DNA from 4 places in the Streptomyces sp. NPDC058758 genome. Region 4 is predicted to be linked to each of the others. Evidence: riboswitches for the same ligand, from Rfam matches in the RefSeq annotation. Region 4 holds a riboswitch; each other region holds the start of a gene.

The links. A riboswitch is a leader RNA that binds a small molecule or an ion and turns the genes downstream of it on or off. The one in region 4 is predicted to bind cobalamin.
Region 1: linked by a shared signal. The riboswitch ahead of ACFW6A_RS25135 (energy-coupling factor ABC transporter permease) and the one ahead of ACFW6A_RS22740 (ABC transporter substrate-binding protein) in region 4 are both predicted to bind cobalamin.
Region 2: linked by a shared signal. The riboswitch ahead of ACFW6A_RS08445 (ribonucleoside-diphosphate reductase subunit alpha) and the one ahead of ACFW6A_RS22740 (ABC transporter substrate-binding protein) in region 4 are both predicted to bind cobalamin.
Region 3: linked by a shared signal. The riboswitch ahead of cobN (cobaltochelatase subunit CobN) and the one ahead of ACFW6A_RS22740 (ABC transporter substrate-binding protein) in region 4 are both predicted to bind cobalamin.

Annotation. Positions count from the first base shown of each region.
Region 1 is NZ_JBHYPS010000024.1:40,163-47,580, forward strand. Features, by position in the region: partial or broken gene ACFW6A_RS25115 (hypothetical protein) at 1-158, opposite strand, end outside; gene dhaK (dihydroxyacetone kinase subunit DhaK) at 748-1,740, shown strand; gene dhaL (dihydroxyacetone kinase subunit DhaL) at 1,748-2,359, shown strand; gene ACFW6A_RS25130 (PTS fructose transporter subunit IIA) at 2,356-2,763, shown strand; cobalamin riboswitch at 3,039-3,261, shown strand; gene ACFW6A_RS25135 (energy-coupling factor ABC transporter permease) at 3,290-3,988, shown strand; gene ACFW6A_RS25140 (energy-coupling factor ABC transporter substrate-binding protein) at 3,985-4,344, shown strand; gene cbiQ (cobalt ECF transporter T component CbiQ) at 4,351-5,100, shown strand; gene ACFW6A_RS25150 (ATP-binding cassette domain-containing protein) at 5,097-5,939, shown strand; gene ACFW6A_RS25155 (hypothetical protein) at 6,084-6,224, opposite strand; gene ACFW6A_RS25160 (NADPH-dependent 2,4-dienoyl-CoA reductase) at 6,365-7,418, shown strand, end outside.
Region 2 is NZ_JBHYPS010000005.1:36,725-44,142, forward strand. Features, by position in the region: gene ACFW6A_RS08440 (ribonucleotide-diphosphate reductase subunit beta) at 1-313, opposite strand, end outside; gene ACFW6A_RS08445 (ribonucleoside-diphosphate reductase subunit alpha) at 313-2,691, opposite strand; cobalamin riboswitch at 2,823-2,981, opposite strand; gene ACFW6A_RS08450 (GNAT family N-acetyltransferase) at 3,032-3,535, opposite strand; gene mctP (monocarboxylate uptake permease MctP) at 3,619-5,223, opposite strand; gene ACFW6A_RS08460 (DUF3311 domain-containing protein) at 5,220-5,483, opposite strand; gene ACFW6A_RS08465 (GntR family transcriptional regulator) at 5,684-6,448, opposite strand; gene ACFW6A_RS08470 (extracellular solute-binding protein) at 6,731-7,418, shown strand, end outside.
Region 3 is NZ_JBHYPS010000002.1:389,219-396,636, reverse strand. Features, by position in the region: gene ACFW6A_RS04645 (ABC-F family ATP-binding cassette domain-containing protein) at 1-283, shown strand, start outside; gene cobN (cobaltochelatase subunit CobN) at 280-3,894, opposite strand; cobalamin riboswitch at 3,933-4,067, opposite strand; gene ACFW6A_RS04635 (cobalamin biosynthesis protein CobG) at 4,147-5,379, shown strand; gene ACFW6A_RS04630 (precorrin-8X methylmutase) at 5,382-6,017, shown strand; gene ACFW6A_RS04625 (precorrin-2 C(20)-methyltransferase) at 6,014-7,418, shown strand, end outside.
Region 4 is NZ_JBHYPS010000020.1:33,619-41,036, reverse strand. Features, by position in the region: gene ACFW6A_RS22765 (nicotinate phosphoribosyltransferase) at 1-733, opposite strand, end outside; gene clpS (ATP-dependent Clp protease adapter ClpS) at 843-1,148, shown strand; gene ACFW6A_RS22755 (DUF2017 domain-containing protein) at 1,148-1,729, shown strand; gene ACFW6A_RS22750 (amino acid permease) at 2,048-3,484, shown strand; gene ACFW6A_RS22745 (M67 family metallopeptidase) at 3,562-3,987, shown strand; cobalamin riboswitch at 3,980-4,128, shown strand; gene ACFW6A_RS22740 (ABC transporter substrate-binding protein) at 4,166-5,140, shown strand; gene ACFW6A_RS22735 (FecCD family ABC transporter permease) at 5,137-6,213, shown strand; gene ACFW6A_RS22730 (ABC transporter ATP-binding protein) at 6,210-6,995, shown strand; gene ACFW6A_RS22725 (putative leader peptide) at 7,040-7,156, shown strand; gene ACFW6A_RS22720 (MoaD/ThiS family protein) at 7,259-7,418, shown strand, end outside.

The DNA of each region.
Region 1 (7,418 bases), on a different contig from region 4:
GGGTCCTTGACGCGTATGGAGCCGAGGACGGCCCCGGCGGGGCCGGTGACCGGGAAGCGGGAGCAGCCGGCGCGGGCCGCCGTCCGTTCCGGCCCGGCCGGGGCGATCCGGTGGCCCACGGCGACCATCCGCGCGGCGGGGACGCCCCTCTCGCCGATCAGCATGTGCGCGTACGTCGCCGGGGTCGGGGCGAGCGCGAGAAGGAGCACCTCGGTCACCGTGCCACCCCCGCCCCCGGCTCGACGCGTCAGGACAGGCGGTGGCACGGCTCGTACTGGGAGGCTCACCCATTGCGGGTCGCTCGCTCCTTCTCGTCCTGGGTGGGGATCCGGGCGGGATCGGGCCGGCGGAGACACGGCCTTCTACAACACTGTAAAGGAAAGGCAATCCCCGGATCGAGAGCGAACAGGCCGCCGCCGCGGAAAGCGACGCGGGACACCTGCCCCGGGCCGTGGAGTGCCGCCGGCCGCCGGCCCGGGGCAGGCCCCCGGGCCCCCTCCGCCGCCACCCGGCGGGTTCACCCCTTGCCGGACGCCGGCATTTCCCCGTGCCGCACCCCCGCAAAGCCCACCTGCCCGGCATCGGACTGATCTATCGTCAGGAAGGTCGGCGCCGACTCGGCGGCAGTACCGCGCGGCACCACCCCTCCACACCGGCGACCGTAAAGATCCACAATCCGCCTTACCCATCCTGACCTGCGAAGACCCTGCCCAGCAGCTTGGCTGCCAGTCCCACCAGGAGGTACCCGTGAGGATGCTGATCAACGTGCCCGAGACCGTCGTCGCCGACGGGTTGCGGGGGCTCGCCGCCGCTCATCCCGAGTTGGTCGTGGACGTGGAGCGGCGGGTGGTGGTGCGGCGGGACGCGCCGGTGGCGGGGAAGGTGGCGCTGGTCTCGGGGGGCGGGTCCGGGCACGAGCCGCTGCACGCCGGGTTCGTGGGGCCGGGGATGCTCGACGGGGCGTGCCCCGGGGAGGTCTTCACGTCGCCCGTGCCCGATCAGGTGGTGCGGGCCGCTGCCGCCGTGGACAGCGGGGCGGGGGTGCTGTTCGTGGTGAAGAACTACACGGGGGACGTGCTGAACTTCGAGATGGCGGCCGAGCTCGCCGAGGACGAGGGCATCCAGGTCGCCAAGGTGCTCGTCGACGACGACGTGGCCGTGACGGACAGCCTGTACACGGCGGGGCGGCGCGGGACCGGGGCCACGCTCTTCGTGGAGAAGCTGGCCGGGGCGGCGGCGGACGAGGGCGCGCCGCTGGAGCGGGTGGAGGCGCTGGCGCGGCGGGTGGTCGCGCGGTCGCGGTCGTTCGGCGTGGCGCTGAGCGCCTGCTCCACGCCGGCGAAGGGCGGTCCGACCTTCGACCTGCCGCCGGGCCAGCTGGAGCTGGGCATCGGGATCCACGGCGAGCCGGGGCGGGAGCGGCGCGGGATGATGACCGCCGGGGAGATCGCCGAGGTCGCCGTCGACGCCGTCCTGGACGACCTGCGGCCGTCGGACCCGGTGCTGCTGCTGGTGAACGGGATGGGCGGGACGCCGCTCCTGGAGCTGTACGGCTTCAACGCGGAGGTGCGGCGCGTGCTGGACGCCCGGCGGGTGCCGGTGGCGCGCACGCTGGTCGGGAACTACGTGACCTCGCTCGACATGGCGGGCTGCTCGGTGACCGTGTGCGCGGCCGACGAGGAACTGCTGCGGCTGTGGGACGCGCCGGTGGCGACCCCCGCCCTGCGCTGGGGCCGGTGAGCGGGCGATGACGGGGACGGCGTACGGGGCCGCCTTCGCGGTCCGGTGGATGGAGACGGTGGCGGCGGCGGTCGCGCGGGAGGCCGACCGGCTCACCGAGCTGGACTCCGCGATCGGCGACGCGGACCACGGGGCCAATCTCAAGCGCGGGTTCGCCGCCGTGGCCGAGGCCCTGGCGAAGGAGCCGCCCGCGACGCCGGGCGCGGTCCTCGTGACCGCCGGACGGCTGCTGATCTCGACCGTGGGCGGTGCCTCCGGGCCGCTGTACGGGACGCTGCTGCGGCGGGCCGGGAAGGCGCTCGGGGAGGCCGGGGAGGTCTCGCGGGCGGAGCTGGCGGACGCGCTGGCCGCCGGGGTCGCGGCGGTCGGGCAGCTCGGCGGGGCGGTGCCGGGCGACAAGACGATGCTGGACGCGCTGACGCCGGCGGTGGAGGCGCTGCGCGAGTCCTTCGCCGCCGCGCGGTCCGCGGCGGAGGCCGGCGCGCTCGCGACCGTGCCGCTGCGGGCCCGCAAGGGCCGGGCCAGCTACCTCGGCGAGCGGTCGGTGGGGCACCAGGACCCGGGGGCGACGTCCTCGGCACTGCTGTTCGCCGCCCTGGAGGAGGTGGCGGCCGGATGAGCGGCGGCAGGGTCGGGATCGTCCTGGTCTCGCACAGCGCGGCCGTCGCCGGCGCCGTCGCGGAGCTGGCCCGCGGGCTCGCGGGCGGCGGGGACCTCGCGCCGGTCGCGGCGGCCGGCGGCGCCCCCGACGGCGGTCTCGGTACGAGCTCCGAGCTGATCGCCGCGGCGGCGGAGGCCGTCGACGCGGGCGCCGGGGTGGCCCTCCTGGTGGACCTGGGCAGCGCGGTCCTCACCGTGAAGGCGCTCCTCGCCGAGGGCGACGAACTCCCGGAGGGGGCGCGGCTCGTGGACGCCCCCTTCGTGGAGGGCGCGGTGGCCGCCCTGGTGACGGCGAGCGCCGGCGGCGACCTCGACGCGGTCGCCGCCGCGGCCTCGGAGGCGTACGACTACCGCAAGGTCTGAGCCTCCCGGTCCCGGGGCGTACGACTGCCGCACGGCCTCAGCCTCCTCCACCTGGAGGCATGCGGTCACCGCACGATCCGACCTTCCCGGCTCCGGAGACGTGCGGCCACCGCACGGCCTGGCCCTCCCGGCCCCGGGGGCGTACGACCGCCGGGAGATCCGGTCTCCGTCCCGTCCCGTCCCGTCCGTCCCGTCACGTGCCCACCGGAGCGGGGGCGTGGCGGCGGTGGCGGCCCGCCGGGGCCGGCGGCGCTCCGGAGCGCGAGTGACCGACCCCGCATTGTGATGAAGCAGGTCAACCCACTAATGTCACAGGGCCTTGGTGTTCGGGAAACCGGTGCAGTACCGGTGCGGCCCTCGCCACTGTGATCGGGAGGTCAGGCTCCGTCCCTCCGGGGAAGCCACTGCTCCGCCGCGGGAGACCGTCGTGGGGTGGGAAGGCGGAGTCGGACGTCACTACCGTCAGCCAGGAGACCGGCCAGGGCGCGTTGTCCATCCACGAGGTGCTGGAGAGGGTCTCCCGATCATGCATATAGCCGAGGGGTATCTGCCCCCCGTCCATGCGGCCGCCTGGGGCGTCGCATCGGCTCCGTTCGTCGTCCACGGCGTCCGCGCGCTCACCCGCGAGGTGCGCGCCAACCCCGAGTCCACCCTGCTGCTCGGCGCCTCCGGCGCCTTCACGTTCGTCCTCTCCGCGCTCAAACTGCCGTCGGTGACCGGGAGTTGCTCCCACCCGACGGGCACGGGGCTGGGTGCCATCCTGTTCCGGCCGCCGGTCATGGCGGTGCTCGGCACGATCACCCTGCTGTTCCAGGCGCTGCTCCTCGCCCACGGCGGGCTGACCACACTGGGCGCGAACGCCTTCTCGATGGCGATCGTCGGCCCCTGGGCGGGGTACGGGACGTACCTGCTGTTCCGGCGGTCCGGGGCGCCGCTCATGGTCGGCGTCTTCTTCGGCGCGTTCGTCGCCGACCTCTCCACCTACTGCGTGACCAGCGTCCAGCTGGCCCTCGCGTTCCCCGACCCGGGCAGCGGGGTGGCGGGCTCGCTCGCGAAGTTCGGCGGGATCTTCGCGGTGACGCAGATCCCGCTCGCGGTCAGCGAGGGCCTGCTGACGGTCCTGGTGATGCGGCTGCTCACGCAGTCCAGCAAGGGGGAGCTGCTGCGGCTGGGCGTGCTCGCCCGGCCGAAGGCGGCCGAGCGGCGCGAGGAGGCGGCGGCGTGACCAGCCGGAACGCGAAGATCAACGGCCTGCTGCTCCTGCTGGTGGCCGCGCTGGCCGTGCTGCCGCTGGCGCTCGGTCTCGGCGACCACAAGGAGGAGCCGTTCACCGGTGCCGACGGGGAGGCCGAGACCGCGATCACCGAGATCGAGCCGGACTACGAGCCCTGGTTCTCGCCCCTGTACGAGCCGCCGTCCGGCGAGATCGAGTCGGCGCTGTTCTCGCTCCAGGCGGCGCTCGGGGCCGGCTTCCTCGCCTACTACTTCGGGCTGCGGCGCGGCCGGCGGCAGGGCGAGGAGCGGGCCGCGGCCCGTGTGGAGGGCGGCGCGGCCGCCCCGGACGCGGACAAGGACGCGTAGCCGCCGATGCTGCCGATCGACGCGGCGGCGCACAGCAGTCGCTGGCGCCGCCGCCATCCGGCGGAGAAGGCCGTGCTCGGTTTCGGCCTGACGCTGTGCGCGGTGTGCCTGCCGCCGTGGCCGGGGGCGCTCCTGGTCGCCGCGGCGACCCTCGCCGTGCTGCTCGGTCCGGCCGGCGTGCCCGGCCGGCAGCTGTGGCGGGCCTTCCGGATCCCGCTGGGCTTCTGCGTCACGGGGGCCGTTCCGCTGCTCTTCGCGGTGGGCGGGTCCGGCGGTGCCGTGGCCTGGGCGCCGGACGGTCCGGTCCACGCCGGGGAGCTGCTGCTGCGGACGGCGTCGGCCTCGCTGGGCGTGCTGCTGTTCGCCTTCACCACGCCGGTGTCGGACGTGCTGCCGCGGCTGGTGCGGGCCGGGGTGCCGGCGCCGGTGGTGGACGTGGCCCTGGTGATGTACCGGATCGTGTTCCTGCTGCTCGACGCGCAGGGCAAGGTGCGGCAGGCGCAGGCGGCGCGGCTCGGGGCGACGACCCGGGCCGCGGTGTGGCGCTCGATGGCCGGCCTCGGCGCGACCTCGTTCGTGCGGGCCTTCGACCGGGCGCAGCGGCTCCAGACCGGACTCGCCGGGCGCGGTTACGACGGCACCCTGCGGGTCCTGCTGCCCGAGGCGCCCGTCTCCCGCCCCTTCCTCGCGGCGACGGGCGGCCTCCTCGCGGGGCTCGTCGCCCTCACCCTCGTACTGGAAAGGCTTCTGCCATGACGACCCCCCACCCGGTCGTGGAGCTGGTCGGCGCGGGTTTCGCGTACGAGGACGGGCCCGCCGTCCTCACGGACGTCTCCTTCGCCGTGCGCGAAGGGCGGGCGGTCGCGCTGCTCGGGCGCAACGGCGGCGGGAAGACGACCCTGCTGCGGCTGCTGAGCGGCGGGCTGCGGTGCGCCGGCGGGGCGCTGCTCCTGGACGGGACGGAGGTGGCGTACGACCGGAAGGGGCTGACCCGGCTGCGGACCTCGGTGCAGCTGGTGGTGCAGGACCCGGACGACCAGCTGTTCGCCGCCTCGGTGGCGCAGGACGTGTCCTTCGGGCCGATGAACCTGGGGCTGCCGGAGGACGAGGTGCGGCTCCGGGTGGCGGAGGCGCTGGCGGCGCTGGACATCACGGCGCTGGCGGACCGGCCGACGCACCTGCTGTCCTACGGGCAGCGCAAGCGGGCGGCGATCGCGGGGGCGGTGGCGATGCGCCCCCGGGTCCTGATCATGGACGAGCCGACGGCGGGCCTCGACCCGCACGGGCAGGAGCGGCTCCTGGAGACCCTGGACGGGCTGCGGGCCGCGGGGACGACGGTGGTCATGGCCACGCACGACGTGGACCTGGCGCTGCGCTGGGCCGACGAGGCCGCCGTCCTCTCCCCCGACGGGCTGCGCACCGGCCCTGCGGCCGAGCTGCTGGCGGACGACGCCCTGCTCGACGCGGCGCGGCTGCGCAGGCCGTGGGCGGTGTCGGTCGGGCGGCTGCTGCACGCGCGGGGGCTGCTGCCGGAGGGCGTGCCGGGGCCGCGGACGGCGGAGGACCTGGACGCGCTGCTGGACCGGGTGGGCTGAGCGGGCGGGCCGCCGACGGCGGCGGCGTTCAGTCGGCGGCGGCGGCGTTCAGTCGGCGGCGGCGGCGTTCAGTCGGCGGCGGCGGCGGCGTTCAGTCGTCGTCGGCGGCGGCGGCGTTCAGTCGGCGGCGGCGGACGGCGGCGTTCAGTCGGCGGCGGCGGACGGGGCGGGGAGGCGGAAGCGTTCGACGTCGGGCCGGCGGAAGGCGTGCGCGTACGGCTCGGCGAAGGCGACGTGCCGGAAGTCCACGAAGGCGCCGGACCCGTGCGTGAGCGTCTCTTTCACGCCTCTCGGCGCGGGCACGCCGCACCCCCGCTTCTACCGAGTAGTAACCATCACACCCCGATCCTTCTGCAACTAGTTGCATAAGGGTGCTCGGGTCGCCTACAACAGGATCCGACGATCCCTGCGCGAGGAGGCGCCCCGTGACCGCCACGACCCCGTACCCGCACCTGCTCAGCCCGCTCGACCTGGGCTTCACCACCCTGCCCAACCGGGTGGTCATGGGCTCGATGCACGTCGGCCTGGAGGAGACCGAGCACGGCTTCGAGCGGATGGCCGCCTTCTACGCCGAGCGGGCGCGCGGCGGCGCGGGCCTCATCGTCACCGGCGGCATCGCGCCCAACGAGGCCGGCCGGCCGTGGGACGGCGGCGCCAAGCTGACCACCGCCGAGGAGGCCGCCGAGCACCGGCTGATCACCGACGCCGTGCACGCCGAGGGCGGCCGGATCGCGATGCAGATCCTGCACTTCGGGCGGTACGCCTACCACCCCGCGCTGGTGGCGCCGAGCGCGATCCAGGCGCCCATCAGCCCCTTCGTGCCCAACGAGCTGACCGACGCCGAGGTCGAGCAGACCGTCGAGGACTACGCCCGCTGCGCCGAACTCGCCCGCGAGGCCGGCTACGACGGCGTCGAGGTGATGGGCTCCGAGGGCTACCTCATCAACGAGTTCATCGCCGCCGCCACCAACCACCGCACCGACCGCTGGGGCGGCTCCTACGAGAACCGGGTCCGCTTCCCGCTGGAGATCGTCCGCCGGATCCGCGAGCGGGTCGGCACCGACTTCATCATCGTCTACCGGCTCTCCATGCTGGACCTCGTCCCCGGCGGCTCCACCCTGGAGGAGGTCGTCGCGCTCGCCAAGGAGATCGAGGCGGCCGGCGCCACGATCATCAACACCGGCATCGGCTGGCACGAGGCCCGCATCCCCACCATCGCCACCTCCGTGCCGCGCGGCGCCTACACCTGGGTGACGAAGAAGCTGATGGGCGCGGTGTCCGTGCCGCTCGTCACCAGCAACCGCATCAACACCCCCGAGGTCGCCGAGGAGATCCTGGCCGACGGCCGCGCCGACCTCGTCTCGCTCGCCCGGCCCTTCCTCGCCGACCCCGCCTTCGTGAACAAGGCCGCAGCCGGCCGCTCCGAGACCATCAACACCTGCATCGGCTGCAACCAGGCCTGCCTGGACCACACCTTCA
Region 2 (7,418 bases), on a different contig from region 4:
CCTCGAAGAGCTGGCGGCTCAGGTAGAGCCGCGCCTCCGGGGAGTTGATGTGCTTGTAGAGCGTCAGCACCAGGTTGTTGGCCACGATCGAGTCGCCCGTCGCGAAGAACGCGACCAGCCGGCCGATCATGTGCTGCTCGCCGGGGGTGAGCCTGGCGAGGTCGGCGACGTCCGAGTGGAGGTCGACCTCCTCGACGGTCCAGGTGTTCTTGATGGCGTCCCGGTAGCGCTCGTAGAAGTCCGGGTAGCGCATCGGGCGGAGGGTGAGCTCGAAGCCCGGGTCGAGGAGGTTCTTGTTCTCGGTGGAGCTCATTACTGGCAGGCCTCGCAGGACTCGGGGTTTTCCAGGGAGCAGGCGATCGCGTCGGCGTCGGTGGCCGCCTGCTGGACGGGGAGGGGGGCGGCGGCCGTCGTCGACGCCCGGGCCGCGCGGGCGATCCGGGTCGCCGGGCGGGAGCGCAGGTAGTACGTCGTCTTCAGGCCCTGCTTCCAGGCGTACGCGTACATCGACGACAGCTTGCCGATCGTCGGCGTCTCCATGAACAGGTTCAGCGACTGCGACTGGTCCAGGAAGGGGGTGCGGGCGGCCGCCATGTCGATGAGGCCGCGCTGCGGGATCTCCCAGGCCGTGCGGTACAGCTCGCGCACCTCGGCGGGGACCCAGCCGAAGCCGGCCACCGAGCCGTTGGCGTCGCGCAGCGCCTCGCGGGTCTGCGCGTCCCACACGCCGAGCCGCTTCAGCTCGTCGACCAGGTACGAGTTGACCTGGAGGAACTCGCCGGAGAGCGTCTCGCGCTTGAAGAGGTTGGAGACCTGCGGCTCGATGCACTCGTAGACGCCGGCGATCGAGGCGATCGTCGCGGTCGGCGCGATGGCGAGGAGGAGGCTGTTGCGCATGCCGGTCGACGCGATCCGCTCGCGCAGCGCCGCCCAGCGCTCCGGCCAGTTCAGCTCGACGCCGTAGTGGTCGGGGTGCAGCACGCCCCGGGCGGTACGGGTCTGCTCCCAGGCCGGCAGCGGGCCGCTGCGCTCGGCGAGGTCGGCGGACGCCTCGTACGCGGCGAGCATGATCCGCTCGGCGATCCGGGTGGAGAGCGCCCGCGCCTCAGCCGAGTCGAAGGGCAGCCGCAGCTTGAAGAAGACGTCCTGGAGGCCCATCGCGCCCAGGCCCACCGGCCGCCACTTCGCGTTGGAGCGGCCGGCCTGCTCGGTCGGGTAGAAGTTGATGTCGACGACCCGGTCGAGGAAGGTGACGGCGGTGCGGACGGTCGCGTCGAGCCGCTCCCAGTCGATGTCGCCGTCGGCCACGAACGCGCCGAGGTTGACCGAGCCGAGGTTGCAGACGGCGGTCTCGCCGTCGTTCGTGACCTCGATGATCTCGGTGCACAGGTTGGAGGAGTGGACGACCGTGCCGGGCTCGGCGGTCTGGTTGGCCGTGCGGTTCGAGGCGTCCTTGAAGGTCATCCAGCCGTTGCCGGTCTGCGCCAGCGTCCGCATCATCCGGCCGTACAGGTCGCGGGCCGGCATGGTCCGGCGGGCCAGGCCCTTCGCCTCGGCGGCGCGGTAGGCCGCGTCGAACTCCTCGCCCCACAGGTCGACCAGCTCGGGCACGTCGGCGGGGGAGAAGAGCGACCACTCGGCGTCGGCGTCGACCCGGCGCATGAACTCGTCCGGGATCCAGTGGGCGAGGTTCAGGTTGTGGGTGCGGCGGGCGTCCTCGCCGGTGTTGTCGCGGAGCTCCAGGAACTCCTCGATGTCCGCGTGCCAGGTCTCCAGGTAGACGGCGGCGGCGCCCTTGCGGCGGCCGCCCTGGTTCACGGCGGCGACCGAGGCGTCCAGCGTCTTGAGGAATGGCACGATGCCGTTGGAGTGCCCGTTGGTGCCGCGGATCAGCGAACCGCGCGAGCGGATCCGGGAGTACGACAGGCCGATGCCGCCCGCGTGCTTCGACAGCCGCGCCACCTGGTGGTAGCGGTCGTAGATCGAGTCCAGCTCGTCCTGCGGGGAGTCCAGCAGGTAGCAGGAGGACATCTGCGGGTGGCGGGTGCCGGAGTTGAAGAGCGTGGGGGAGGAGGGCAGGTAGTCGAGCCGGCTCATCAGCCCGTACAGCGCCGCGACCTCGTCGAGCGCGCGCGTCGAGTCGTCCTCGGCGAGGCCGGCGGCGACGCGGAGCATGAAGTGCTGCGGGGTCTCGATCACCTTGCGGGTGATCGGGTGGCGCAGCAGGTAGCGGGAGTAGAGCGTCCGCAGGCCGAAGTAGCCGAAGCGGTCGTCGGCGGCCGGGTCGACCAGCGCGTCGAGCCGGTCCGCGTGCAGGGCCGTGAAGGCCGCGGTGCGGTCGGCGATCAGGCCCTCGCGGTGGCCGGTGGCGACGGAGGCGGAGAAGGAGACCGCGCCCTGCGAGACCGCCTCGTCGGCGATGGTCAGGGTCAGGAGGCGGGCGGCGAGCCGGGAGTAGGCGGGGTCCTCGGAGATGAGCCCGGCCGCGGCCTCGGTGGCCAGTTCGCGCAGCTCCGCCTCGTCCGAACCGGCGTGCCGGCCGCGCAGCGCGGCGGCGGCGACCCGTCCGGGGTCGGTGTCGGTGAGGTCGGCGGTGAGGTCGGTCAGGGTCCGCAGCAGTACGGTCCCGGGGCCGTCGCTCTCGCTCGCGGCGGCCTCGGCGGCTGACGGACCCGCAGGCGCGATGGTCACGTGGGGGCTCTCCCTCGCTCGGCCCGGGGCCACGGCGGGGGAGGGGGCGGACGGACAGCCGCACGCGCGGATGCGTCCGCGTCCACCGGCCCATTCCGCGAGGCCCGGACGTCTTCGGCACCCGGAACGGACGGACCGGGCGCACCGTCGGCAGGTCCTCGGACTCCCTTCGTGGCGAAAGCGCACGAAGTACACCGTTGCGGGACAGTTCCGGATTCGCACCGGATTCCCCTGCGGCGACAGCGAGCACGAGCATACATGTGGGGGGCGCCGATCACGGCACCCCCCATATGTTGTGTCCCTCGCGGGTGTGAGACGGACAGGAGACGGGGGCGGGGGCTCAGAGTTCCAGGGTGAAGGCGAGCAGCGGGGACAGGCCCGGCACCGGGCTCCAGTCCCGCTCGGGCAGCCGCGCGAAGCCCAGCCGCCCGTAGATCCGGTGGGCGGTCGTCATCCGGTCCTGGGTGGAGAGCACCAGCCGCGCGCACCCGTCGAGGGCCCGGGCCCGGTCCACGCAGGCCCGTACCAGCGCCTCGCCGACGCCCCGGCCGCGCGCCGCGTGCGCCACGGCGAGCAGCCGGAACTCGGCCTCGCCCGGGACGGCGATGTCCGCCCACGCGCCGCCGCCCGCCGTGAAGGTGACCGCGCCGAGCAGCGCCCCGTCCTGGTCCGAGGCGACCAGCACCTCCGCCTCGGCGGCCCGCCGGGCGACGTCCTTCATCACCGGCAGGTAGTCGTCGTCCTCGCCGAAGGTGAGGTGCCCGTCGTCGAGGTAGGCACGGGCGGTCAGCTCGCCCACCTCCTCGTACTCCTCCGGCCGTACGGCCCTGATCGTGAAGTCCATGCCCGGCAGTCTGCCCGGCGGACACGGCGAGGGCCCGGGGTTTTCCGCCGCCCCGGGCCCTCGTCCGCGTGCCTGCCGGCGGCTCAGTGGGAGCCGGCGCCGACCTTCGGCAGTTCGGTGCGGACACCGGCGTCGCCGGCGTCGGCCGTGTAGTCCGACGGGGAGGTCTCGTCGACGCCCTCGGGGGCCTTGACGGCCTTGAGGACGAAGGTGAGGACCACCGTCACCGCGACGTTGAGCAGGAAGGCGGTGAGGCCGATGTAGCCGATCTCGCCGATGCCGGGGATCTCGGCGGACGAGCCGGCGAAGTGGGCCTGCTTCGGCGTCGACACGTTGTACGCGGCGATCGTGCCGTACAGCATGCCGACCGCCCAGCCGGCGAGCAGCGCCCAGCGGTGGAACCAGCGGGTGAAGAGGCCGCCGACCAGGGCCGGGAAGGTCTGGAGGATCCAGATGCCGCCGAGGAGCTGGAAGTTGATGGCGACGGTCTTGTCCATGGTGAGGACGAAGACGAGGGCGCCGACCTTCACCAGGAGGGAGACCAGCTTGGAGACCTTGGTCTCCTGCTCGGGGGTCGCCCCGGGCTTGATGAAGTCCTTGTAGATGTTCCGCGTGAAGAGGTTGGCGGCGGCGATCGACATGATCGCGGCCGGGACGAGCGCGCCGATGCCGATGGCGGCGAAGGCCACGCCCGCGAACCAGGCGGGGAACATGTCCTCGAAGAGCTGCGGGATGGCGAGCTGGCCGTTCTGGACCTTGATCCCGGCGGCGATCGCCATGAAGCCGAGCAGCGCGAGCAGGCCCAGCATCAGCGAGTAGAGCGGCAGGATCGTGGTGTTGCGGCGGATGACCTCGCGGCTCTTCGACGACAGGGTCGCCGTGATGGAGTGCGGGTACATGAAGAGCGCGAGCGCGGAGCCGAGCGCCAGCGTCGCGTACGTCCACTGCCCGGCCTCGGCCGGCACGAGCCCGCCCGCCTTGTTGGTGGTGAACTTCTCGTTCGCCGCGTCGAAGATGGCGTCGAAGCCGCCCAGCTTGATCGGGATGTAGATGATCGCCACCGCGATGACGAGGTAGATCAGGGTGTCCTTGACGAAGGCGATGAGCGCGGGGGCGCGCAGGCCCGAGGAGTAGGTGTACGCGGCGAGCACGCCGAAGGCGATGAGCAGCGGCAGGTCCTTGACGAACCAGTGGGTGTTCTCGCCGCCGCCGACGCCCATCACGTCCAGGACGGCCTGGATGCCGACGAGCTGGAGCGCGATGTACGGCATCGTGGCGAGGATGCCGGTGACCGCCACCGCGAGCGACAGGCCCTTGGAGCCGAAGCGGCCGCGGACGAAGTCGGAGGTGGTGACGTAGCCGTGCTTGTGCGAGACCGACCACAGGCGCGGCAGGAAGGTGAAGATGAGCGGGTAGACCAGGATGGTGTACGGGACGGCGAAGAAGCCGGCCGCGCCCGCCGCGTAGATGGCCGCCGGGACGGCGACGAAGGTGTACGCGGTGTAGAGGTCGCCGCCGAGCAGGAACCAGGTGACCCAGGTGCCGAACGAGCGGCCGCCGAGGCCCCATTCGTCGAGGCTGTTCTCGTTCTCCGCCCTGCGCCACTTCGCGGCGAGGAAGCCCATGACCGTGACGGCCAGGAAGAAGAACACGAACACGCAGAGCGCGACGACGTTGACGTCCTTCATCGCTCCTCACCACCCTCACGGACGCGGCGGGCGCGCTGGTCGCGCTGCCAGAGCTTGTACGCGACGACGGTGAGCAGGGTGGAGACCAGCACCCACAGCATCTGGTACCAGTAGAAGAAGGGGATGCCGGCGAGCAGCGGGTCGACCTTCGCGTAGGAGCCCACCCAGAGCATGGCCACGAACGGCGCGATCAGACAGAGCGCGATGACGGCCCTGAGCGGTGTGACGACCGGTTGTTTCCCGGTGGTGCTTTCTGGCATGGCGAAGAAGTCCCCTCACTGATCACCGGCTGGTGCCGACGAAATTTAGGGGACCGTCCACTCCCTGGGAAGCCATGTCCGAATAACGGACTTGTATCGGGCAGGTCTCGACGCCTGCCGGCACCCCGGAGAAAAGACGTGCCCCGACACATCACACGGATGCGCCGGGGCACGGGTTCAGATCGACGGCAGGGCGATTTTCAGCCGTTGGGCCGCTGGAGCCTCGCGACGAACTTGTAGCGGTCGCCGCGGTAGACCGAGCGCACCCACTCGACGGGTTCGCCCTGGGCGTCCAGGGAGTGCCGGGAGAGCATCAGCATCGGCAGGCCGACGTCGGTGCCGAGCAGTCCGGCCTCGCGCGGGGTCGCGAGCGAGGTCTCGATGGTCTCCTCGGCCTCGGCGAGGTGGACGTCGTAGACCTCGGCCAGCGCGGTGTACAGGGAGGTGTACTTGACCAGCGAACGGCGCAGCGCCGGGAAGCGCTTGGCCGAGAGGTGGGTGGTCTCGATCGCCATCGGCTCGCCGTTCGCCAGGCGGAGGCGCTCGATGCGGAGCACCCGGCCGCCGGCGGAGATGTCGAGCAGGCCGGCGAGGGTGTCGTCGGCCGTCACGTACCCGATGTCGAGGAGCTGCGAGGTCGGTTCGAGCCCCTGGGCGCGCATGTCCTCGGTGTACGAGGTGAGTTGCAGGGACTGGGAGACCTTCGGCTTCGCCACGAAGGTGCCCTTGCCCTGGATGCGCTCCAGCCGGCCCTCGACGACCAGTTCCTGGAGGGCCTGGCGCACGGTGGTGCGCGAGGTGTCGAACTCGGCCGCGAGCGTCCGCTCGGGCGGCACCGGGGTGCCGGGCGGAAGGGTCTCCGTCATGTCGAGGAGGTGCCTTTTCAGCCGGTAGTACTTGGGCACGCGCGCGGTGCGGGTCGCCGGCCCGCCCTCTGTCTCCGTGCTGCCCGCCTCCGTCGCCATGGCCTGCCTTCCCGACTGTGCTGCTGCCGTCACCGGCTCCTCCGTCTGTCGCGGCTCACATGGTGGCACGGACCGGTCACGGGTCGTCGGCCTCCCTCAGGTGTCGGTCCGATAACGGACGCGACTGCCCTTCTTATACACCCTTGACACCCCCAAAGGTCTAGGCCAAGCTCCGGGTACTGGTCTAAACCATTAAAGACCAGGTCCCAGCCCCACGAGCACTACCTGACGTATGTCTTCGCGCGGTGGGCAGGGGTTGCAGGCATCCCTGAGGAGGGTGGCGTGAAGCGCAAGCTCATCGCGGCGATCGGCGTCGCGGGCATGATGGTCTCTATCGCTGCGTGTGGCGGTTCCGACAGCGGTGACAAGAAGGACAAGGCCGAGGGCGGCAACAAGTCGCTCACCGTCTGGGTCATGGACGGTTCCGCTCCCAAGGAGTGGATCGACGGCGTCAACAAGGAGTTCGAGGCCGCCCACCCCGGCACCAAGGTCAACGTCGAGGTCCAGCAGTGGACCGACATCCAGACCAAGGTCACCACGGCGCTCTCCGAGGACACCCCGCCGGACGTCCTGGAGCTCGGCAACACCCAGACCACGGGTTACGCCGTCACCGGCGGTCTCGCCGACCTCACGGGCGACAAGGACAAGCTCGGTTACAACAACTGGAGCAAGGGCATGCTGCCCTCGGCCGAGCTGGACGGCAAGCTCTACGCCGCTCCGTGGTGGGCCGCCAGCCGCGTCGTGATCTACGACAAGGCCGCCTTCAAGAAGGCCGGCGTCACCCCGCCGAAGACCCGCACCGAGTGGATCGACGGCCTGAAGAAGCTCAAGGCCGCCGACGCCAAGTCGCAGCCCATCTACCTCCCGGGCCAGAGCTGGTACGTCCTCGCCGGCTTCCTGTGGGACGAGGGCGGCGAGCTCGCGGTCAAGGACGGCGACAAGTGGAAGGGCGGCCTGGCCACCCCGCAGG
Region 3 (7,418 bases), on a different contig from region 4:
CGGGCTCTTCACGGCCCGGGACCTGACGACCCCGGTACGACTGCTGTCGACGGGCCGGCGCCGCAAGCTGGAGCTGGCCCGCCTGGTGACCGCCCCGGCGGACCTGCTCCTCCTGGACGAGCCGACCAACCACCTGGCCCCCGCCCTGGTGGAGGCGATCGAGGCGGCGCTCGCCTCCTACCGGGGCACGCTGGTGGTCGTCAGCCACGACCGGCGGCTGCGGGCGGGCTGGCGGGGCCGCCGCCTCGCGCTGGAACCGGCGGCCCCGGCGACGGCCCGCTAGTCGTCCTCGGACCCCTCGGCGCCTTCGAGGTCGCCCTCCGTCTCCAGGAAGACCCGGCGCAGGGCGGCCAGGGTCTCCGGGTCCGGCTTCTCCCACATGCCGCGCGACTCGGCCTCCAGGAGGCGCTCGGCGATGCCGTGCAGGGCCCAGGGGTTGGCCTCCTTGAGGAAGGCCTGGTTGGTCTCGTCGAGGACGTACTCCTGGGTGAGCTTGTCGTACATCCAGTCGGCGACGACCCCGGTGGTGGCGTCGTAGCCGAAGAGGTAGTCGACGGTCGCCGCCAGCTCGAAGGCGCCCTTGTAGCCGTGGCGGCGCATCGCCTCGATCCAGCGCGGGTTGACCACCCGGGCCCGGAAGACCCGCGAGGTCTCCTCCACCAGCGTCCGGGTGCGGACGGTCTCCGGCCGGGTCGAGTCGCCGATGTACGCCTCGGGGGCGGTGCCGCGCAGCGCGCGGACGGTCGCCACCATGCCGCCGTGGTACTGGAAGTAGTCGTCCGAGTCGGCGATGTCGTGCTCGCGGGTGTCGGTGTTCTTCGCCGCGACCGCGATCCGCTTGTACGCCGTCTCCATCTCGGCGCGCGCCGGGCGCCCTTCGAGCCCGCGCCCGTACGCGTACCCGCCCCACACCGTGTACACCTCGGCGAGGTCGGCGTCGGTGCGCCAGTCCCGCGAGTCGATCAGCTGGAGGATGCCGGCGCCGTAGGTGCCGGGGCGGGAGCCGAAGATGCGGGTGGTGGCGCGGCGTTCGTCGCCGTGCTCGGCGAGGTCGGCCCGGGTGTGGGCGCGGACGTAGTTCTCCGCGTCCGGCTCCTCGAGGCCGGCGACCAGCCGGACGGCGTCGTCGAGGAGGCCGATGACGTGCGGGAACGCGTCCCGGAAGAAGCCGGAGATGCGCAGGGTGACGTCGACGCGCGGGCGGCCCAGCTCGGCGAGCGGGATCGGCTCCAGGCCGTTGACGCGGCGGGACGCCTCGTCCCACAGCGGGCGGACGCCGAGCAGGGCCAGCGCCTCGGCGACGTCGTCGCCGGCGGTGCGCATCGCGCTGGTGCCCCACAGGGAGAGGCCGACGGAGGTGGGCCACGCGCCGTTGTCCGCGCGGTAGCGCTCCAGGAGGGAGTCGGCGAGGGCCTGGCCGGTCTCCCAGGCGAGCCGGGACGGCACGGCCTTGGGGTCGACGGAGTAGAAGTTCCGGCCCGTCGGCAGCACGTTGACCAGGCCGCGGAGCGGGGAACCGGACGGGCCGGCGGGGACGAAGCCGCCGTTCAGGGCGTGCACGGCGTGCGTCAGCTCGTCGGTGGTGGCGGCCAGGCGCGGCACGACCTGCTCGCAGGCGAAGCGGAGCACGGCCCGGACGTCCGGTCCGTGCGCGGCGGCGACCGCCGGAACGGCGTCCGCGGACCAGCCGGCGGCCTCCATGGCCTCGACCAGCTCGCGGGCCTTCGCCTCCGCCTCGTCGGCGGAGGTGCGGGTCGCGGCGGACTCGTCCAGGCCGAGGGCCTCGCGCAGACCGGGCAGTGCCTGGGTGCCGCCCCAGATCTGGCGGGCGCGCAGGACGGACAGGACCAGGTTGACCCGGGCCTCGCCCTCCGGGGCGCCGCCGAGGACGTGCAGGCCGTCGCGGATCTGGGCGTCCTTGACCTCGCACAGCCAGCCGTCGACGTGCAGCAGGAAGTCGTCGAAGCCGTCGTCCTCCGGGCGTTCCTGGAGGCCGAGGTCGTGGTCGAGCCTGGCGGCCTGGATCAGGGTCCAGATCTGGGCGCGGATCGCGGGCAGCTTCGCCGGGTCCATGGAGGAGATCTGCGCGTACTCGTCGAGGAGCTGCTCCAGGCGCGCGATGTCTCCGTAGGAGTCGGCGCGGGCCATCGGCGGCACGAGGTGGTCGACGAGGGTGGCGTGGACGCGGCGCTTGGCCTGGGTGCCCTCGCCGGGGTCGTTGACGAGGAACGGGTAGACGAGCGGCAGGTCGCCGAGGGCGGCGTCGGGGCCGCAGGCGGCGGACAGGCCGGCGTTCTTGCCGGGCAGCCACTCCAGGTTGCCGTGCTTGCCGAGGTGCACCATGGCGTCGGCGCCGAAGCCGCCGTCCTCGGCGCGGGCCGCGATCCAGCGGTAGGCGGCCAGGTAGTGGTGCGATGGCGGGAGGTCGGGGTCGTGGTAGATCGCGATCGGGTTCTCGCCGAAGCCGCGCGGCGGCTGGATGAGGACGAGCAGGTTCCCGCGGCGGAGCGCCGCGAGGACGATGTCGCCCTCGGGGTTGCGGGACCGGTCGAGGAACATCTCGCCGGGCGCCGGGCCCCAGTGCTCCTCCACCTTCTCGCGCAGCTCGGCCGGGAGTTCGGCGTACCAGCGCTTGTAGTCGGCGGCCGGGATGCGGACCGGGTTCTTCGCCAGCTGCTCCTCGGTGAGCCAGTCCTGGTCGTGGCCGCCGGCCTCGATGAGGGCGTAGATCAGCTCGTCGCCGTCGCCGGAGACCAGGCCGGGGAGGTCCTCGGCCGGGCCGAAGTCGTAGCCCTCGGCGATCAGGCGGCGCAGCAGGGCGACGGCGGAGGCGGGGGTGTCGAGGCCGACGGCGTTGCCGATGCGGGAGTGCTTCGTCGGGTACGCGGAGAGGACGAGGGCGAGCTTCTTCTCGGCGTTCGGGATGTGCCGCAGGCGGGCGTGGCGGACGGCGATGCCGGCGACGCGGGCGGCGCGCTCGGCGTCGGCGACGTAGGCGGGCAGGCCGTCGGCGTCGATCTCCTTGAAGGAGAACGGGACGGTGATGAGACGCCCGTCGAACTCGGGCACGGCGACCTGGCTGGCGGCGTCGAGCGGCGACAGGCCCTCGTCGTTCTCCTCCCAGGCGGCGCGGGAGCCGGTGAGGCAGAGGGCCTGGAGGACGGGCACGTCGAGTGCGGCGAGCGCCCCCGCGTCCCACGCCTCCTCGTCCCCGCCGGCCTGCGCGGCGGCCGGCTTGGTGCCGCCGGCGGCGAGGACGGTGGTGACGACGGCGTCGGCGCCGCGCAGCACGGCGAGGAGCTCCTCCTCGGGGGCCCGCAGGGACGCCACGTACAGCGGCAGGGCGCGGGCCCCGGCGTCCTCGATGGCGTCGCAGAGGGCGCCGACGAAGGCGGTGTTCCCGCTCATGTGGTGGGCGCGGTAGTAGAGCACGGCGACCGTCGGGCCGTCCGTGGCCTTCGCGGTGCGCTCCAGCGGGCCCCAGGTGGGGGCGGCGGCCGGGGCCTCGAAGCCGTGGCCGGTGAGCAGCACCGTGTCGGAGAGGAAGCGGGCCAGCTGCTCCAGGTTGGCGGGGCCGCCGTGGGCGAGGTAGGCGTGCGCCTCGGTGGCGACGCCGACCGGCACGGTGGAGGCGGCCATCAGCTGGGCGTCGGGGGCCTGTTCGCCGCTGAGGACGACGACCGGCTTTCCGGTGGCGAGGACCGCGTCGAGGCCCTCCTGCCAGGAGCGGACGCCGCCGAGGAGGCGGACCAGGACCAGGTCGGCGCCGTCGAGGAGGCCGGGGAGGTCGCCGAGCGGGAGCCGGGAGGGGTTGGCGAAGCGGTACTCCACCGGCCCCCCGGCCGCACGGGCGCTGAGCAGGTCGGTGTCGGAGTGCGACAGCAGCAGGAGCATGGCGAGGCTCAGGCCCTTCCTCGGGGTTTCCGCGCCCCGGGTGGTCGTGGTCGGCGGGGAGTTCCTGACTCACCCGGGCCGTCGCCGGCTCGGGCTCACAGTGGCGGGACCGCGCCGGATTCTCACCGGGCTTCCTCCCCGGGGTCCTGGGACCCCATGCCGATCTGCATAGTAGATCCTGGCGTCGGCGGGCCGGAGGGGGCCGGGGAGTCGGCCGGATCACACTCGGTGGCCGCCCGGTTTCCCGTGGGTATGCTCGCCGCCATGCCGCCGACCCCGCCCACCCCGCCCGAACCGGGCGAACCTCGCATACGGGACCGTGGCGACGCGTGCCCGGGGGCGCTCCGGCTGCACGCCGCCGCCGACGGTTTCCTCGCCCGACTCCGCCTGCCCGCAGGACTCTTGACGCAGCGTCAGGCACTGGTGCTGGCCGACGCCGCCGAGGGCCTGGGCGACGGCAGCCTCTCCGTCACCTCGCGCGGCAACGCCGAGCTGCGCGGGCTCCGCGACGGCTGCGACGCCCGCCTCGCCGCCCTCCTCGACGACGCCGGCCTGCTGCCCTCCCCCACCCACGAACGGGTCCGGAACGTCATCGCCTCCCCCGCCGCGGGACTCGACGGACTCGGCCACGCCGACGTGCAGTTGTGGGCCCGCGCCCTGGACGCGGCGCTCTGCGCCGAACCCCGCGCGGCGGCCCTCTCCGGCCGCTTCCTCTTCGTCCTCGACGACGGCCGCGGCGACGTCGCCGGACTCGGCGGCGATGTGACCTTGATCGCAGCCCCGGACGGCGCCGCCCTCCTGGAGACCGGCTCCGGGACCTTCCGGCTGCCCGCCGCCGACGCCGCCCGGGCCGCGCTCGCCTGCGCCCTCGCCTTCCTGGACGCCGCCGGAGCCGCGGGCACCGGCGCCTGGCGCCCGCGCGAGCTTCCGCCCGGGCACCTCCCGGACTGGGCCGGCGCCCTGGCCCGGGCGGCGATCGCCGCGGAGCCCGTACCCCCGTTCTCCTCCCCGGGGACCCCGCCGCCCGCGCCCGGCCCGCTCGGCGACCGCGCCCTGCACGTCCTCGCCCCGCTCGGCCGGCTCACCGCCGGCCGGCTGCGGGCGCTCGCCGACGGAGCCGCCGAGCTGCGGCTCACGCCGTGGCGCGGGGTGGTCGCCGTCGGCACCGACGGGTCCGCGCTCCCCGCGCTGGCGACGGCCGGCCTGATCACCGACCCGGACGCCCCCGGCGCCGGCGTCACCGCCTGCACCGGCCTGCCCGGCTGCGCCAAGTCCCTCGCCGACGTCCGGGCCGACGCGGCGCGCGCCCCCGGCGGCCCGCTGCCCGTGCACTACTCCGGCTGCGAGCGCCGCTGCGGCCATCCGCACGGCACCTGGATCGAGGTCACCGCCCGGGACTCCGGCACCTATCTGCTGGACGGCGCGCCCGTCCCCCGCACCGCCCTGGCCGAAGCCGTGGCGGCGGCCCGTACGAGAAAGAGCTGAGGATGTACGAGTACGAGAAAGACGGCGCCGAGATCTACCGCCGCTCCTTCGCCACGATCCGCGCCGAGGCGGACCTCTCGGGGATGCCCGACGACGTCGCCACGGTCGCCGTCCGCATGATCCACGCCTGCGGCATGACGGACCTCGTCCGGGACATCGCGTACTCCCCCGGGGTCGTCGCGCGCGCCCGCGCCGCGCTCCGGGCCGGCGCCCCGATCCTCTGCGACGCGCAGATGGTCGCCTCCGGCGTCACCCGCAAGCGGCTGCCCGCCGACAACGACGTGCTGTGCGCGCTCTCCGACCCGGCCGTCCCCGCCCTCGCCGCCGAGCTGGGCACCACCCGCTCCGCCGCCGCCCTCGAACTGTGGCGGGACCGCCTCGAAGGCTCCGTCGTCGCCATCGGCAACGCCCCCACCGCCCTCTTCCACCTCCTGGAGATGATCGCGAAGGGCGCGCCGAAGCCGGCCGCCGTCCTCGGCATCCCCGTCGGCTTCATCGGCGCCGCCGAGTCCAAGGACGCCCTCGCCGCCAACGGCCTCGGCCTCGACTACCTGGTGGTCCGCGGCCGGCGCGGCGGCAGCGCCATGACCGCCGCCGCCCTCAACGCCCTCGCGCACGAACCGGAGATCCAGGCATGAGCACCCCGACCGGAAAGCTGTACGGCGTCGGGCTCGGCCCCGGCGACCCGCACCTCCTCACCCTCGCCGCCGTGAAGGCCATCGCCGAGGCCGACGTGATCGCCTACCACTCGGCCCGCCACGGCCGCTCGATAGCGCGCTCCATCGCCGCCGGGCACCTGCGCGAGGACCACATCGAGGAGCGGCTGATGTACCCGCTCACCGTGGAGACCACCGACCACCCCGGCGGCTACCGGGGCGCGCTCGACGACTTCTACGAGGAGGCCGCGGCCCGGCTCGCCGCCCACCTCGACGCGGGCCGCACGGTCGCCGTCCTCGCCGAGGGCGACCCGCTCTTCTACGGCTCCTACCAGCACATGCACAAGCGGCTCGCCGACCGGTACGACACCACCGTCATCCCCGGCGTCACCTCCGTCAGCGCGGCCGCCGCCCGGCTCGGCGAGCCGCTGTGCGAGGCCGAGGAGGTCCTGACGATCATCCCCGGCACCCTGCCGGAGGACGAGCTCGCGGCCCGCCTCGCGGGCACCGACTCGGCGGTCGTGATGAAGCTCGGCCGCACCTTCCCGACCGTGCGGCGCGCCCTGGAGCGGTCCGGCCGGCTGGAGGACGCCCGGTACGTGGAGCGCGCCTTCATGGCCGGCGAGCGCACCGACCGCCTCGCCGACGTGGACCCGGAGACGGTCCCTTACTTCTCCGTCGCCGTGCTCCCCTCCCGCATCGACCGGGCCAATCCCGTACGGGAACGCGGCGAGGTCACCGTCGTCGGCACCGGCCCCGCCGGCGCCCCCTGGCTGACCCCCGAGTCGCGCGGCGCCCTCGTCAACGCCGACGTGCTCGTCGGCTACACCACCTACCTCGACCGGGTGCCGGTGCTGCGCCCCGGCCAGATCCGGCACGGCTCCGACAACAAGGTCGAGTCGGAGCGCGCCGAGTTCGCCCTCGACCTGGCCCGCCGCGGGCACCGGGTCGCGGTCGTCTCCGGCGGCGACCCGGGCGTCTTCGCCATGGCCACCGCCGTCCTGGAGGTCGCCTGCGAGCCGGAGTACGCGGACGTGCCCGTACGGGTCCTCCCGGGGGTGACCGCCGCCAACGCGGCCGCCGCCGCCGCGGGCGCCCCGCTCGGCCACGACTACGCCACGATCTCGCTCTCCGACCGGCTCAAGCCCTGGGAGGTCATCGCGGACCGGCTGCGCGCCGCCGCCGGGGCCGACCTCGTGCTCGCCCTCTACAACCCCGGCTCGAAGTCCCGCACCCACCAGGTGGCCGCCGCCCGCGACCTCCTCCTGGAGCTCCGCTCGCCCGACACCCCGGTGGTCGTCGCCCGTGACGTCGGCGGCCCGGAGCAGTCGGTGCGCGTCCTCACCCTCAAGACCCTGGACCCGTCCGAGGTCGACATGCGGA
Region 4 (7,418 bases):
CCTCGGCCACGTCGTAGGTGTCGACGAGGAGGGTGGTGCCCCGGCCCAGGCTGTCGACCTGGGCCCGGAAGGCGTCCCGCTCGGTGTCGTGGAGCAGGGTGAAGGCGTGGGCGGAGGTGCCGACGGTGGGGATGCCGTAGCGGAAGCCGGCGGCGAGGTCGGAGGTGGAGTCGAAGCCGCCGACGTAGGCGGCCCGGGAGGAGGCCACGGCGGCCAGCTCGTGGGTGCGCCGGGCGCCCATCTCGATGAGCCGGCGCCCGCCGGCCGCGGCCGACATGCGGGAGGCCGCGGCGGCGATGGCCGAGTCGTGGTTGAGGATCGAGAGGATCACCGTCTCCAGGAGCACGCACTCGGCGAAGGAGCCCTCGACGCGCAGGACGGGGGAGCCGGGGAAGTACACCTCGCCCTCGGGGTAGCCCCAGATGTCGCCGGAGAAGCGGTAGCGCGCCAGCCACTCCAGGGTCGGCTCGTCGACGATCTCCCGCTCGCGCAGGAAGCCGAGGACGGCCGGGTCGAAACGGAAGTTCTCGACGGCGTCCAGGACCCGGCCGACGCCCGCGAGGACGCCGTAGCGCCGCCCCTCGGGCAGCCTCCGGGTGAAGACCTCGAAGACGGAGTGCCGGTCGGCGGTGCCGGCCCGGAGGGCCGCCTGGAGCATGGTGAGCTCGTACTGGTCGGTGAAGAGCGCGGTCGACGGCACGTCCACCGGGAGCCCAAGGTCCGCAGCGTTCATGGGACCGATGCTAGCGCAGTATTCGTCAGTTTGACGAATACCCTGTTCGACGGCGCCCCCGGGCGGCCCGTTTGTGCGACGGGGGGCCCCGGGTGGCAGCATGGGGTAAGTGAGCATCGCGCCTATCGAGATCGAACGGACCGAGTCGGCCGAGGAGGTCTCCGCGGTCGTCGAGCCCGACGTCCCCTGGGTCACCCTCGTCCACAACGACCCGGTGAACCTGATGAGCTATGTCACCTACGTCTTCCAGGCGTATTTCGGCTACTCCAAGGACAAGGCGCACAAGCTGATGCTCGACGTGCACAACAAGGGCCGCGCGGTGGTCTCCAGCGGCACCCGCGAGGAGATGGAACGGGACGTGCAGGCGATGCACGGCTACGGACTGTGGGCGACCCTCACCCAGGACCGCGGCTGATGGCCGGCCACTTCGAGGCCGTGCCCGGCGGCGGAGCGGCCGTCGGGCTCGACGAGGTCGAGGTCTCCATCCTGCGCTCCCTGGCCGTCCAGCTCCTGGAGCTGATCGGCCCGGGCGACGAGCCCGGCGCGGACGCCGACCCGCTCGCCGCCCTCTTCGCCGAGGGCCCCAGCAAGCCGCCCTCCGACCCCGCCCTGCGCCGGCTCTTCCCCGACGCGTACGGGGACGACACCGAGGAGCTGCGGGCCGCCGCGGCCGACTTCCGCCGCTTCACCGAGAACGACCTGCGGGCCCGCAAGCGCGAGGACGCCCTCGCCGTGGTGCGCGCCCTGGACGGGCTGGTCCCCGGGGGGCCCGAGGAGTCCGTGCTCCTGAAGCTGACCCCCGACGAGTCCCGGGCCTGGCTCGGCACCCTCAACGACCTGCGGCTGACCATCGCCACGCGGCTGGAGATCACCGAGGACGAGGAGAGCGAGCGGCTCTACCGGCTGCCGGACAGCGACCCGCGCAAGCCGATGGTGATGGCCTACCTCTGGCTCGGCGCGCTCCAGGAGTCACTGGTCGGGACGCTGATGTCCTGAGTGCGGGACGCGGCAGGGCGTTCGCTCAGCGGACGCTCAAATCCGGATAACGAACTCGTTATCAGGGCGGGCGCTTTGCCGTCTTGAGTCCTTTTTGCACCCCCATTTTTGTGGTGCGCGCCACACTCAACTCCGTCGATCACCCCCCACCCCGTGATAAATCTTCACGACCACTCGGGCACGCCACCCCTGTTCCCGAGGGCGCTCGGGCCGGCTGACCGCCGGTAGCACTCCATCCACATCCGGGGGGATCAGGATCTGATCCGCAGCAGACGCAGCAGCGGTCGCGCGGATCAGCATGGAGAAAGGCGCACCACCATGACCTCAGTGCGGGTCGACAAGCAGCACGACGGCAATGAGGCCGCGGACTCCGCCCAGGGCGAGGGGTACCACCGGGCACTCGGCGCCCGTCAGATCCAGATGATCGCCATCGGCGGCGCCATCGGCACCGGCCTCTTCCTCGGGGCGGGCAAGGGCATCTCCAAGGCGGGCCCCAGCCTGATCCTCGCGTACGCCCTCGCGGGCCTCGTCATCTTCTTCATCATGCGGGCGCTCGGCGAACTCCTCATGTACCGCCCCGTCTCCGGCTCCTTCTCGGAGTACGCGCGGGAGTTCGTCGGCCCCTTCGCGGGCTTCGTCACCGGCTGGACGTACTGGCTCTTCTGGGTCGTCACCGGCATCACCGAGGTCACCGCCGCGGCCACCTACATGACGTACTGGTGGGACATCCCGCAGTGGCTGTCCGCCCTCGTCTTCACGCTCGTCCTGTACGGCGCCAACCTGATCTCCGTGAAGCTCTTCGGCGAGCTGGAGTTCTGGTTCTCCATGGTCAAGGTCACCGCCATCGTCGGCATGATCCTGATCTGCGCCGGCATCCTCACCCTCGGCTTCTCCGACGCCGGCGACACCGCCTCGATCACCCACCTGTGGGACCTCGGCGGCTTCTTCGCCGGCGAGGACGGCATCGCCTCCACCCTCATGACCCTCCAGATGGTCATGTTCGCCTTCCTCGCGGTCGAGCTGGTCGGCGTCACCGCCGGCGAGTCGAAGGACCCGAAGACCGTCCTGCCCAAGGCCATCAACACCGTGCCGTGGCGCATCGCCGTCTTCTACGTCGGCGCGCTCATCATGATCCTGTCGGTCGTCCCGTGGACCCACTTCAAGCCGGGCGTCTCGCCGTTCGTCGCCGCCTTCGAGGAGATGGGCTTCCAGGCCGGTGCCGCGATCGTCAACTTCGTCGTCCTGACCGCCGCCCTGTCCTCCTGCAACTCGGGCATGTACTCCACCGGCCGCATGCTGCGCGACCTCGCGCTCAACGGCCAGGGCCCGAAGGTCTTCACCCGGCTGACGAAGAGCGGCACCCCGCTGATCGGCACCACCTTCTCCGCCGCCCTGATGACGGTCGGCGTCTGGATCAACTACCAGTGGCCCGGCGACGCCTTCAACTACGTCGTCTCCTTCGCCACCATCTCCGGCATGTGGGCCTGGATCATGATCCTCGTCTGCCAGATCCGCTACCGCCGCAAGGCCGACCGCGGCGAGCTGCCGCAGTCCTCCTTCAAGGCCCCCGGCGGCATCTGGGCCAGCGTCTTCGCCCTCGGCTTCATCGGCCTGGTCGTCGTCACCATGGGCATGGACCAGGACAACCGCGTCGCCCTCTACGGCGCCCCGGTCTGGGGCCTCCTCCTCGGCGTCGCCTACCTGGTGCTCAAGGCCCGCAACCCCGAGGGCGCCGCCTTCGCCAAGCGCTCGTAACAAGGGTCGCGTCCGGCATCCGGGCCGTTCCGTACCACTCCTCGGTACGGAACGGCCCGTCTGCTTATCCTGTCGGCATGCTGACCCTCACCCGAGACCTGTACGACCGGATCGTGGAACACGCCCGGGCGGACCACCCCGACGAGGCCTGCGGCGTGGTCGCGGGGCCGGTCGGCACGGGCCGCCCCGAGCGGTTCATCCCGATGCTCAACGCCGCCCGCTCGCCCACCTTCTACGAGTTCGACTCCGCCGACCTCCTCAAGCTCTACCGCGAGATGGACGACCGGGACGAGGAGCCCGTGATCATCTACCACTCGCACACGGCGACCGAGGCGTACCCCTCCCGCACCGACATCACCTACGCCAACGAGCCCGGCGCCCACTACGTCCTCGTCTCCACCGCCGACACCGACGGCGCCGGCGACTTCCAGTTCCGCTCGTACGCGATCGTCGACGGCGTCGTGACCGAGGAGGACGTCGAGGTCGTCGAGGCGTACGCGTAGCCGTACCGCTAGTCTGACCGCGACCTTTCAGGGCGGCAGGACCCAGGAAGCCGGTGCGAACCCGGCGCGGTCCCGCCACTGTGACCGGCCCCCTCCCCGGGGGCCGCCAGCCAGGAACTGACCTGCCGCCTTCTCACCGCCGATCGGGGACGTGGAAATCCCCGGAGGAGGCTCCGCCATGACCCGGCGCCGCACGCTGCCGTCCGCGCTCGCCCTGCTCCCGCTGCTCGCCGCCTGCGCCGCCCCGGCGCCCGCCGGCACCGCCGCGCAACCCGCGCCCGGCTTCCCGTACACCGTCGCCAACTGCGGCGTGACGACCACGTACCAGGCCCCGCCGAAGCGCGCCGTCACCATGAACCAGCACGTCACCGAGGTGCTGCTCGCCCTCGGCCTGGAGAAGTCCCTCGTCGGCACCGCCTACCTCGACGACGCCGTCCTCCCCGCCTACCGCCAGGCCTACGACTCCGTCCCCGTCCTCGCGAAGGAGTACCCCTCCAAGGAGGCCCTCCTCGCCGCGAACCCCGACTTCGTCTACGGCGGCTACACCAGCGCCTTCGACGCCAAGGCCGGACGCGCCCGCGACGACCTGGCGGAGGCCGGCATCGCCAGCCGCCTCAACGGCGAGTACTGCGCCGACGGACCCGTCTCCGTCGACGACCTCTACCGCGAGGTCACCGAGGTCGGCCGCACCTTCGGCGTCCCCGACCGCGCCGCGACGTGGACGGAGGGCGCCCGCGCCTCCCTCGCCGCCACCTCCGCACGCCTCCGGGGCGTCGAGCCCGTCTCCGTCTTCGTCTACGACAGCGGCGACAGGACCGCCTTCACCGCCGGCGGCACCGGCATCGGCAACGACCTCATCACCCGCGCCGGCGGCCGCAACGTCTTCGCCGACCTCGCCAAGCCCTTCGGCGACGCCACCTGGGAACAGGTCGTCGCCCGCAAGCCCGAGGTCGTCCTCCTCTACGACTACGGCGCCACCACCGTCGAACAGAAGAAGCGCCGCCTCCTCGACGACCCCGCCCTGAAGGACGTCCCCGCCATCAGGAACCGCCGCTTCGTCGTCCTCCCCCTCTCCGACACCGTCCTCGGCGTCCGCGTCCCCGCCGCCGTCGACAAGCTCGCCGCCCAGCTCCACCCGGCCGCCGCCCGATGACCCCCGCCCCGGCCGCCGCCACCCGCCCGGACGCCCCGGCCGCCGCGCCCGGCGGGCCCGGACCCGGCCGGCTCCGCCGCGCCACCGTCCTCGCCGGGCTCCTCGCCGCGCTCGCCGCCGCCGCCCTCGCCTCCCTCGCGCTCGGCTCCGTACGGATCCCGCCCGGCCAGGTCCTCGACGCGCTCACCGGCCGCGCCGCCCCCTCCCCGTACCGCACGATCGTCCTCGACGTGCGGCTGCCCCGGGTCCTCCTCGGCGCCGTCGTCGGCGCCGGGCTCGCCGTCGTCGGCACCGTGCTCCAGACGCTCGTCCGCAACCGGCTCGCCGACCCCTTCCTGCTCGGGATCTCCTCCGGCGCCTCCACCGGCGCCGTCCTCGTCATCGTCCTCGGCATCGGGGCGTCCACCGCCCTCGCCCTGCCCGCCGGCGCCTTCGCCGGCTCCCTCCTCGCCCTCGTCCTCGTCCACGGACTCGCCCGCCAGGGCTCCACCATGACCGGCCCCCGGCTCGTCCTCGCCGGCGTCGCCGTCTCCTACGTCCTGTCCGCCCTCACCACCCTCCTCCTCGTCACCGCCGGCCGCCCCGAGCACTTCCAGGAGGCCCTCCACTGGTCCCTCGGCGGGCTCGGCTCCGCCCGCTGGGACAACCTCGCGCTCCCCGCCGCCGTCCTCGCCCTCGGCACCGGCGCCCTCCTCGCCCTCGCCCGCCCCCTCGACCTCCTCCTCACCGGCGAGCAGGACGCCACCGCCCTCGGCCTGGACGCCGGCCGCTTCCGCGCCGCCGTCTTCGTCCTCGCCTCCCTCGTCACCGCCGTCATGGTCGCCGCCAGCGGCGCCGTCGGCTTCGTCGGCCTCATGGCCCCGCACGCCGCCCGCCTCGCCGTCGGCGCCCCGCACCGCGGACTGCTCCCCGTCGCCGCGCTCGGCGGCGCCGTCGCCCTCGTCGTGGCCGACCTCGGCGCCCGCACCCTCGCCGCGCCCCAGGACATCCCCGTCGGCGTCCTCACCGCCCTCACCGGCGGACCCTTCTTCCTCTGGCTGATGCGCCGCCGCCCCGAAGGAGCCGCCCCGTGACCGGCCTGAGCATCGAGGGCCTCTCGTACGGGCACCGGCTCCGCGCCGCCGACCTCACCGCCCGCCCCGGCGAGACCGTCGGCCTCATCGGCCCCAACGGCAGCGGCAAGACCACCCTCCTGCGCTGCGTCTACGGCACCCTCGCCGCCACCTCGGGCCGCGCCCTCCTCGACGGCACCGACCTCACCCGGCTCACCCCCAGGGAGCGCGCCCGCCGGGTCGCCACCGTCCCCCAGGACTCCGCCGCCGACGTCGACCTCACCGTCCGCGAACTCGTCGCCCTCGGCCGCTCCCCGCACAAGCGCTTCTGGGAGGGCGACACCGCCGACGACCTGGCCCGCGCCGACGCCGCCCTCGCCCGCGTCGGCCTCACGGCCCTCGCCGGCCGCGCCTGCCCCACCCTCTCCGGCGGCGAACGCCAGCGCGCCCTCGTCGCCCGCGCCCTCGTCCAGGAACCCGAACTCCTCGTCCTCGACGAACCCACCAACCACCTGGACATCCGCCACCAGATCGACGTCCTCGCCCTGGTCCGCGCCCTGGGCACCACCAACCTGCTGGCCCTGCACGACCTCAACCTCGCCGCCGCCCACTGCGACCGGCTCTACGTCCTGGAGGCCGGCCGGATCGTCACCGGCGGCACCCCCGCGGAGGTCCTCACCCCCGAACTGCTGGCCGCCGTCTACGGCGTGGAAGCCGAGGTCCTCCCGCACCCCAGGACCGGCACGCCGACCGTCCTCTACCCGCCCGGTCCGTCAGTCGGTCGGAAAACATCCAGCATCTGAGATCACATTCCGGAACCCGGACCGGGAATCGATACGATGAGCCCATGGTTTCCCACGACGTGAGCGAAGAGACTCCGAGCACAGCCCTGCTCGTAGGCCGCCTGCACGTCGACCTGTGCCGCCTGGCCAGCGCGATCTGTCCGTCCCGCGCCGCGCTCTGAGCGACCGGCCGAGCGCCCTCACGCACGACCCCCCTCCGCGCGGGGGCCCCAGCAGCGCGCCCACCCCGTCACGTACGAGTCCTTCCGACAGGAGCCCACGCCATGGCCATCGAGGTCCGCATCCCGACCATCCTCCGCACCTACACCGACGGCGAGAAGGCCGTCGAGGGCAGCGGCGCGACCCTCGGCGAGCTCTTCGCCGACCTGGAGACCCGCCACGCCGGCATCGAGGCCCGCATCGTGGACGAGGGCAAGCTCCGCC